DNA from 4 places in the Brevibacterium sp. MGP-B1 genome. Region 4 is predicted to be linked to each of the others. Evidence: riboswitches for the same ligand, from Rfam matches in the RefSeq annotation. Region 4 holds a riboswitch; each other region holds the start of a gene.
What was found. Region 4 has a riboswitch for thiamine pyrophosphate ahead of AC3CD9_RS00185 (TenA family protein). Riboswitches for the same ligand answer to the same signal wherever they lie in the genome.

Region 1 (2,195 bases), 360 kb from region 4:
GAGGCGGGATCGATATTGGCCGTCGGTTCGTCGAGGACGATGACCTCCGGGGCCATCGCATGGATCCCGGCCAGAGCCAGCCGCTGCTTCTGCCCACCGGACAGAGCGGCACTCGGATGCTCCGGCGGCAGATCGAGTCCCAGCGCCTGCAGGGACTCGGGGACCTGAGCGTCGATTGTCTCGGACGGGAGTCCGAGGTTCTCCATCCCGAACGCCACATCATCACCGATGCGGGAGAAGATCACCTGAGAATCGGGATCTTGGAGGACCAGCCCGGTGCTGCCTCGGCGCGGATCCGGTTTCTCACCGCCGACGAGGAGTTCACCGGTGGTCTCACCCGATTCCTCGGGCAGGACACCGGCGACGGCGTGGAGGAACGTCGATTTGCCGGCCCCGGAGGCGCCGAGCAGCAGCACTTTCTCTCCGGCCGCGATCTGCAGGTCGAGCGGACCGACAGCCGGCTGGTCACGGTCGGTGTGCGTCCATGAGAAGCCGACGGCCGTGATCGGCAGCGCCATCAGCGCAGACGGCCGGAGGCGAAGGAGCTCAGAGCACCCGTGGCCGCGATCGCCCGATAGGCGAACCAGGCGCCGATCCCGGAGATGACGAGGCCGGAGACGATCGCGCAGACGGCGTAGATCGCCTGGAAGCCGAAATGCCATTCGGCGTTGTACATGATGTTCTCGCTCACGGCCATGAACGCAGCCGCCAGCATGCCCGATGCGGCGGTGACCCACAGGGTGAAGCGCTTGTAGCCGAAGGCGGCGAAGACGAGTTCGGCACCGAGGCCCTGCAGCAGACCCGAGAGCAGAACGGTTGCTCCGAAGTGGGAGCCGAGGACGGCTTCGACGATGGCGGCGATGAGTTCGCACAGGAGCGCGGCACCGGGTTTGCGGATGATCGCACCGGCGAGCGGACCGGCCAGCACCCAGAGCCCGGCGATGAGGCCGATCGACGGCGGGAATGCCTGGAAGGCGAGTTCGAGGACCTTCCAACTCAGCGCCAACACCCAGAACACGAGTCCCACGGCGATGCCGAGAACGGCGGTGGTGACATAGTCGACCACCCGCCACTGTTTGGATTTCGGCGCCGCGGTGAAGGCGCGTGAAGGGGTGGGGGTGGTGTTCGGCGTGGTGGTTTTCGGCATTGTGCCTCCTCATTTCAAGGAGGGGTGAAGAGTCTCGACTTCCTTCGGCGGTGCTAACCGCATCAGGTTCGAGGGTCTGCAGCTTCTTCTGCACTCTCAGCGCCCCTGACGGCGCTCCCCTGTCGTAGCCACCACTGTACAACAGGGGAGCGAAGCTGCGACCGGAATCGGAAGCGGAGCAGAGGCCGGGATCGGTCATCGAGGATTCACTTCCCGTTTCCCTCGCCGTCGACGGGCCTCGAGCGACCGGACACTACTAGTCAGTAGGAATGGGCGGGTGAATATGCATCGACTTAAGAGACCGCTCAGTGCCCTGTCCGCCGCCACCCTGCTCGCCGCTCTGGTGGCGGCCCCGGTGCCCGTGCGTGCCGAACCATCTCTCGGCTCCGGAGGGCCGACCGCGTCCCAGGGCACGAATGCTGACTCTGCTCAGACTCCGAGCCCGGACCGGGCGGATTCGCCCGCCGAGGCGGATGCGGGGAGCGAGGCGATCACCGATCCCGTAGTGCAGGTCGGGGCCGACTCGACGGCGCGCAACCTCTCGTGGATGAGCGAGAGCTCCGGCGGAGGCGAGGTCCGGTGGGCGCCGGTGCGTGAACTCGAGGGAGGCGAACTTCCGGCCGACGCGGCAACAGCAGAGACCGCGGACTCCGGTCTTGCCACCGACCTCAAACGTCACTTCAACCATGCGAGCATGACCGACCTGGAGCCCGACACCGAATACGCCTACCAGGTCGGCAGCGAAGAGGACGGGTTCACCGAGGTGCAGCAATTCACCACAGGATCTGCTGGAGGAGAGGACGAATTCCTCGTCTTCGGCGACCCCCAGGTCGGTGCCGGAGGCGGAGATCCCGACGACGCTGCCGGTTGGGACCGGACCCTGTCCTCGGCAGTGGCCACCGCCGACGAACCGAGCTTCTTCTACTCGCTGGGAGACCAGGTCAACTCCGCCGGCAACCAGGAGCAGTATGCTCAATACCTGGCACCGGAAGCGACCCGCACGATCCCGCAGGCGACGACGATCGGCAACCACGATGTGTCTTCGAAA
Region 2 (2,195 bases), 2.2 Mb from region 4:
ATTCGTCGCTGTTCGCGGCCGAGAGGCCGATGAGCGGTTCCGCACCCAGTGCGGCGCGCACCTCGGCGACGGTGGTGTCAGTTTGGCCGACGTGGATGTGCACGTTCTCGCCTTCGTCGATGAGGCGGCGGGCCACGTCGACGCGGTCGTTGAGGACGACGGGGACCGTGCGGTCGGTGTCGCGGGTCGCGGCGTCGACGGCGGCGATGACCTGGCGGGTCAGCGAGTAGAAGTCACCGTCGTCGATGTCTTTGTCACGGACCTGGACGATGCCCGCTCCCCCGGCGACGGCGGCCTGCACGGTCTCGGCGACGCTGCGGCCGGCGGCCTCGCATTGCGCGGAGTCGGTGACGAGGTAGAGTCGCGTGTCGATTCCGGCGAAGCGGTCGGCCGAGCCGTCTAGGTCGCTTACGGTCGCGCTGTCGTCAGCCGGGTTGTCAGCGATGTGGGCGGATCCGGCGGTCATGCCTGGACGCCTTCGCCGGCGGTTTCATTCGCAGAAGTGAGCGTGTCGAGGCCGATTATCGCCTGTGCGAGTCGGTCACCGTCGACGGTGTGGAGCGCGTCGAGGAAGTTCACCGAGTAGCTGCCGGGACCCTTCGCGCCATCGGCGGCGAGTTCCCCGGCGACCGCGAAGTGGGCGTGGGCGGCGACGACAGCTTCGAACTTCGCCGAGGCGGCCCCACCGTTCGCGGACTGCTCAGTGGCGTTGACGGCTGAGACGTCGGCGTCGGGGTCGGCGAGTCCGGCTCGGGCGGCGGCCAGGTAGGCGACGGTGACGGCACCGAGTGAGCAGCCGGTGCCGATGACCAACGGCATGAACTCATGTCCACCTGAGATGCGGGCAACGTGGTCGGTGCCGTCGATGTGGGCGACGACGGCATCGGTGGGCCCGGACACGGCGACGACGGCACCGGTCTCTCGGGCCAGCTTCGCGGCAGCGGGCAGGACGGCGTCGACTTCATCGGTGGAGTCGACTCCACGACCACCGAGTCCGACTCCGGCGAGTGCGGCGATCTCGGAGGCGTTGCCGCGGATGGCGGTCGGGTGATCGGCGGCGGCACGGCGGATGCGGGAGGTGCGGAAGTCGACGGCGCCGACGCTCACGGGGTCGAGGACCCAGGACTTGCCGGCGGTGTTGGCGACGTCGATGGCGGCATCGGCGGCGAGCAGCTGGTGGTTCGAGGCGGTTCCGAAGTTGACGAGGACTCCGCTGGCGATCCCGGCGAACTGACCGGCGTCAGCTTCGTGGTCGAGCATCGCCGGGGAGGCGCCGATGGCCAGGAGCACGTTGGCGCTGAACTGCTGCACGACGGTGTTCGTGATGCATTGGATGAGCGGGTTGGTCGCGCGCAGACGCGCATTCGCAGAACGCAGGTCGAAGTCAACCATGACGATCCCTTCGCTAGTATGGCCCAGATCAGGTTCGATGGGTGTTCTCTCAGCCTCGGTGTCCTCCGTGCGCAGCGTCTTGGTGCGAACGGATCCTCATGAGGCACCCCATGTCATTGGCTCCGACTGTATCAGCCCGGTCGGACACGGGCGACTCCATACTCTGCTCGAATGCTCAGCACCGACCGCTCGACTTAACGTCGCTGTATCAAGCTATGCATTGCGCGCTCGACGCTAAGGCGAGCGGTCGGCAGAGGAAGCTTCCCGCCCCACTACCCCCGCCCGACGTACCTCTGGCCACGGCGGCTGAGTGCATCGATGACAACTGCGGTGAGCAGCACAAGTGCGGTGATGATCTGCTGTGCATCGGAGTTGAAGCCGATGAGGTAGAGACCGTTGTTGATCGCACCGACGACCAAGGCACCGAGCACGGCAGCCCAGGCGGTTCCGCGACCGCCGAACAGCGAGGTGCCGCCGATGACCGCGGCAGCGATCGCGTTGAGCAGGTCCTGCGTGCTCACCAGCGTCGACCCCGCATTCGTCGTCACTCCGGTTTTGATGAAACCGAACAGCGCGGCCAACACTCCTGCGGCCATGAACACGCTGATGCGCACCCAGGTCACGCGGATGCCGGCACGCCGAGCGGCTTCGACCTTGCCGCCGACGGCGTAGATGGACCGGCCGTAGCGGGTCTTGCGCAGCACGAGGTCGATGATGATCGCAATGACGATCATGAGGAAGAACGGCATCGCCAGACCGAAGTCCTGATTGACGAGGATGAGGAACCCGAACACGATCGCGGC
Region 3 (2,195 bases), 820 kb from region 4:
GCCCCTCCGCGCGGACCGTGTCCGCCCGTGCCTGCCGGAGCAGGAACGTGACATCGCGTCCGGCCTCCTGCAGATAGGTGCCGAACGCTCCGCCGGTGGCCCCCGCTCCGGCGATGAGAATCGACAGGTCGGCACCAGCACCGATTCCGTCGGATGCGCTGTCAGCTGCTTGGGTCATTCCAACTCCTCCTTGAGCTCCCGCGCGGCCGCAGCGGGGTCCTCAGCCGAGGTTATCGCACGGACGACGACGGCACGCCTCGCGCCCGCCTGCCGGATCGCGTCCAGCCTCTCCCCTGTCGCGATACCGCCGATCGCGAACCACGGTTTGGCTGCCTCGGCGGCGGTGGCGGTCAGCAGTGCCGTCCCCACAGCGGCACGGCCGGGCTTCGTCGGGGTCTCCCAGACCGGCCCGACACAGAAATAGTCGGTCTCCGGGTCCGCCTCGGCGGCGAGCGCCTGCTCGAGGGAATGGGTCGAGCGGCCGAGGATGACATCGGGTCCGAGGACGGCCCTGGCCTGAGCACTGGTGAGGTCGCCTTGACCGACGTGGAAGACGTCGGCGTCGGTGATGAGCGCGACGTCGGCACGGTCATTGACGGAGAAGAGCTTGTCGTGACGGGCGGCGATGTCTTTGAGGACCTCCAATGCCGCGATCTCGGCGCGGGCCTCGAGGCTCTTGTCCCTCAGTTGGATGATGTCGACTCCCCCAAGGTAGACGGCGTCGAGGAACTCGGCGAGGTCGCCTTGAACGGTCCGGGCATCGGTGCACAGGTAGAGCTTCGCTTCTGCCAGTCTGGCCTCTCTCCAGGCTCTCTTCGTCTGCTGCGCGGCGGTGCGCGGTGGCATCTGTGTGGTCATGGTCATAGAGTAGAGGAGTTCGCGGGAGCCTCCCAACGAGGCTGAGAGGGCGTAAGAGCCGACCGTCAGACCTGATGCGGATCATGCCGCCGGAGGGAGAAGCTGTGAGAGTCATTGTCGTCGGCGCCGGGATCATCGGCCTGTCCACGGCCTGGTATCTGCGCCGCCTCGGTGCCGAAGTCACCATCATCGATCCTGCGCCAGCCCAGGGCGCGAGCCATGCTGCCGCAGGGATGCTCGCTCCCGCCGCCGAAGTGGTCTGGGGGCAGACTCCCCTGTACCCGCTGATGCGAGCCTCCGCGCAGATGTATCCTCAGTTCTCCGCCGAGGTGGCGAGCGCCGCCGGCAGCGATCTCGGCTTTTCGGATGCCGGAACATTGGTGTGCGCCGGTGACCGAGCTGATCTGCAGGCTCTGCGGGAGCTGCGCGATGCACAATCGCGATCCGGTTTCGCCACCGAGCTCATCACCGGCAGTGCTGCCCGCCGGGTTGAGCCGTCGTTGTCACCTGCCGTGGCCGGGGCAGTGCACATTCCAGGCGATCACTCGATCGACCCTCGGCGGCTCGCTGCCGCATTGCTGACTGTCCTGTCCTCGGACTCAGGAGGCTTCGTCCGCCAGCGGGCGGCCGGCCTGATCAAGGACAGCGATACGACTGTGGGAGTCGAGCTGGGCGATGGCCGTCGGTTGGAGGCCGATCAGGTGATCATCTGCGCCGGCAGCGCTGTGTCCGCAATCGTCGGTGCCCCACAGCTGCCTCTGCGTGAGGTCTGGGGTGATGTTCTGCGACTGCGCGCCCCCGCCGAGGCGACTCCGCTGCTGAGCCGCACCATCCGCGGACTGGTCAACGGTCGCCCCGTCTACCTGGTTCCTCGCCCGGACGGCGAGATCGTGCTCGGTGCCAGTTCCCGTGAGGACGGGCTCTCCGGAACACCGGCCGGAGCGATCCACCGGCTGCTCGCCGACGGGCAGCGACTCGTCCCGGGCATCCTCGACGCGGAGATCACCGACATCACCACCCGTGCCCGACCCGGTTCCCCCGACGACCTGCCGATGATCGGCCGCATCGATCCCGGCTGCATCGTGAGCACCGGGTACTTCCGCCACGGCATCCTCTTGGCCCCGTTCGGCGGCAGGCTCGGCGCCGAGCTCACCCTGGGCGTCACTTGCGACTGGCCTCCTGACGGGGCGCTCGAGTCCGTGTCCCCACACCGCTTCACCACAGACCACACCACTGCCTACCCGATGAGGAGCAACGCATGACCGACCGCGAACACTCACCGACCATCGTCCTCAACGGCGATCGCCACGAGCTGCCGGGTGCCACCTCGGCGCTCG
Region 4 (2,195 bases):
GCCGAGGTGGTCGACCGTCTTCTCGAGATCGTGGAAGGCCAGCGCGGCGGGCTTGCCGTCGAGGGGCTGGGCGTAGGAGATCTCGGGGGTGGTGAACTCGAGGCCGCGGGCACGCAGGTCGAAGTCGACGAAGAAGGGGCTGGCGATCGCCAACGGGTGGACGGCCGAGCAGATGTCATGAGTGACGCCGGGAGCCAGACCGAGGTCGAGGGTGCGGGCGCCGCCGCCGATCGTCGGCTGAGCCTCGTAAACTTCGACGCTCAGCCCGGCACGGGCCATGGTGACGGCGGCGGCCATGCCGTTCGGGCCGGATCCGATGACAACTGCATCAACACCTGTGCTCATGTGGCCAGTCTAGGTCAGTGAGATGGACGGCTGCGGTGTGCGTTCCCTGGCGGCTCAGTTGTCGTACACGTTGTCGAAGAAAGCGCATTCGAGGTCGACGGCCCGCTGCCAGATGCGGGTGAGGGTCTTGGCCTCTGAACTTTGGTCTTCTTCCTCCGGGAATACGCGTTCGAGTTCGTCGACAAGGAACTGCACCCACCCGTGGAAGGCCTCGCCTCGGTGGAGATCGATCCAGCCTCGGTGAATATGTCGCGGCGGCATGTCCATCCGGGACTCGGCCCAGTCGAGATAGAGCCATTCGGCGACAACGAGGACGACGAGCAGCTGCGGATACGACGCCGAAGCGACTGACGAGTCCATGAGATCGCGGAACCCAACCGTCGGGGCGGTCAGTTCCGGGTGGAGATAATCGGCTGTATCGACTCCCAATTCGGCGAAGGAGTCGACGAAATAGGTGTCCTCATCGGCGACGAGCATTCCCAGCTGTCGGGCGAACCGCAGCTTCGCCTCGAGTTCATCGGCGTGGGCCACGCATGCGCCGAGCATCGACAGAAACGACTCGAAGAACTGATAGTCCTGCACCAGATAGTCGCGCATCACGGCGTCGTCGATGCTGCCGGCGAAGAGCTCCTGGACGAATCTGTGTTCGACGGCTCCCGCCCACTGCGAGCTGGTCGAACTCACCAGTGCTGATACCGCTCCGTCGGCGTCCACAGTGATCGATGTGTCGAAATCTGTGGTGGTCATTGCTTGTCCACTCCCTCCGCCGGTGCTCACCGGATCAGGTTCAAAGGGTCTGCATACGCACTCTCAGCGCCGGTCCTTTCGGCGCTCCCCTGTAGCACTTCGACACTATCATCGGGCTCAGGTGTGCTGTCAGTGCGAACGGGCCAGGGCCGGCAGATCAGGGCCGGTCGGGCCGGGACCGGCGGATCAGGGTCGGCCGTTCCAGATCGCGATTGTCGAGCACCCATGTGGCGTGTTCCCACGGAGCAGCCTCGGCGAAGTAGAGTCGCTGACCACCGACGTAGCGGCGATTCGACTCATCCTCGGGATCGGCATCGAAGGCTCCGGCAAACCGCTCGTTTCCTCGTGGGACCGAGACTTCAAACGGAACATCGACCCACACGCTCGCATCCCAGAGATCCACAAGCTCGGGACGGTGGAGGAAGATTCCCTCGACCAGGAGGACGCAGTCGCTCGGCAGGCTCCGAGGTTCCGGCGCAAGCGGCCGATCCTCGTCGACGTCCCATACGGCTGGAACGATCGCGCCGCCTCGTCGAAATGGTTCGACGACGGAATCGACGAAAGCTCCGTAGTCATAGGAATAGCGATAGAAAGTGTCTGGCCCCTTACCGTGGGCGTAACGTGTCGCCCGAGGGAAGTGGAAGCCGTCGATGCTGATGGCGGTGACCCGGCGGTCGGAACCATGTCCAGGAACGTCCGCAGCGATCTTGGCCAAATTCACGAGCTCGTGAGCGAGCATCGTCTTCCCCGCACCGTCGACCCCATCGAGGGCAATGAACGCGCGTTGCCTAGGCCGGACTGTTCGCAGTTCCGCCAGTAGTTCCGTGAGCACGCGGGTACGGGAACTCACCGGGATGCCGACCCGGCGGGGGATACCGACCGTGGGGCCGCCTCGGCGAGGGTGTCGGCGATGAAATCGGCGATACGGTCCGCGGCAGGTTGACGACCTGCCGACTGTTCGGCGGACTCGACGGACGGGTTGTAGTTCGTGTTCGTGTTGATGTCGTAGACGACCTGACGGCCGTCGGCGGTCTCGATGAACTCGATGCCGGCGATCTCGATGCCGAGGTCGGCCAAAAGCGTCTCGAGCCGAGCGATGAGCG

Region 1: it holds a riboswitch for thiamine pyrophosphate, as region 4 does, so the genes downstream of both, AC3CD9_RS01800 (ECF transporter S component) here and AC3CD9_RS00185 (TenA family protein) in region 4, are expected to answer to the same signal.
Region 2: it holds a riboswitch for thiamine pyrophosphate, as region 4 does, so the genes downstream of both, thiM (hydroxyethylthiazole kinase) here and AC3CD9_RS00185 (TenA family protein) in region 4, are expected to answer to the same signal.
Region 3: it holds a riboswitch for thiamine pyrophosphate, as region 4 does, so the genes downstream of both, thiO (glycine oxidase ThiO) here and AC3CD9_RS00185 (TenA family protein) in region 4, are expected to answer to the same signal.

What each region holds. Positions count from the first base shown of each region.
Region 1 covers NZ_CM173407.1:405,757-407,951, forward strand. The annotation lists gene AC3CD9_RS01795 (ABC transporter ATP-binding protein) at 1-518, opposite strand, end outside; gene AC3CD9_RS01800 (ECF transporter S component) at 518-1,147, opposite strand; TPP riboswitch at 1,170-1,278, opposite strand; gene AC3CD9_RS01805 (purple acid phosphatase family protein) at 1,431-2,195, shown strand, end outside.
Region 2 covers NZ_CM173407.1:2,255,060-2,257,254, forward strand. The annotation lists gene thiE (thiamine phosphate synthase) at 1-466, opposite strand, end outside; gene thiM (hydroxyethylthiazole kinase) at 463-1,392, opposite strand; TPP riboswitch at 1,380-1,513, opposite strand; gene AC3CD9_RS10265 (sugar ABC transporter permease) at 1,665-2,195, opposite strand, start outside.
Region 3 covers NZ_CM173407.1:867,255-869,449, reverse strand. The annotation lists gene AC3CD9_RS04020 (ketopantoate reductase family protein) at 1-178, opposite strand, end outside; gene thiE (thiamine phosphate synthase) at 175-858, opposite strand; TPP riboswitch at 870-973, shown strand; gene thiO (glycine oxidase ThiO) at 963-2,120, shown strand; gene thiS (sulfur carrier protein ThiS) at 2,117-2,195, shown strand, end outside.
Region 4 covers NZ_CM173407.1:44,877-47,071, forward strand. The annotation lists gene AC3CD9_RS00180 (phytoene desaturase family protein) at 1-345, opposite strand, end outside; gene AC3CD9_RS00185 (TenA family protein) at 400-1,092, opposite strand; TPP riboswitch at 1,087-1,193, opposite strand; gene AC3CD9_RS00190 (nucleoside/nucleotide kinase family protein) at 1,250-1,831, opposite strand; gene AC3CD9_RS00195 (ATP-grasp domain-containing protein) at 1,939-2,195, opposite strand, start outside.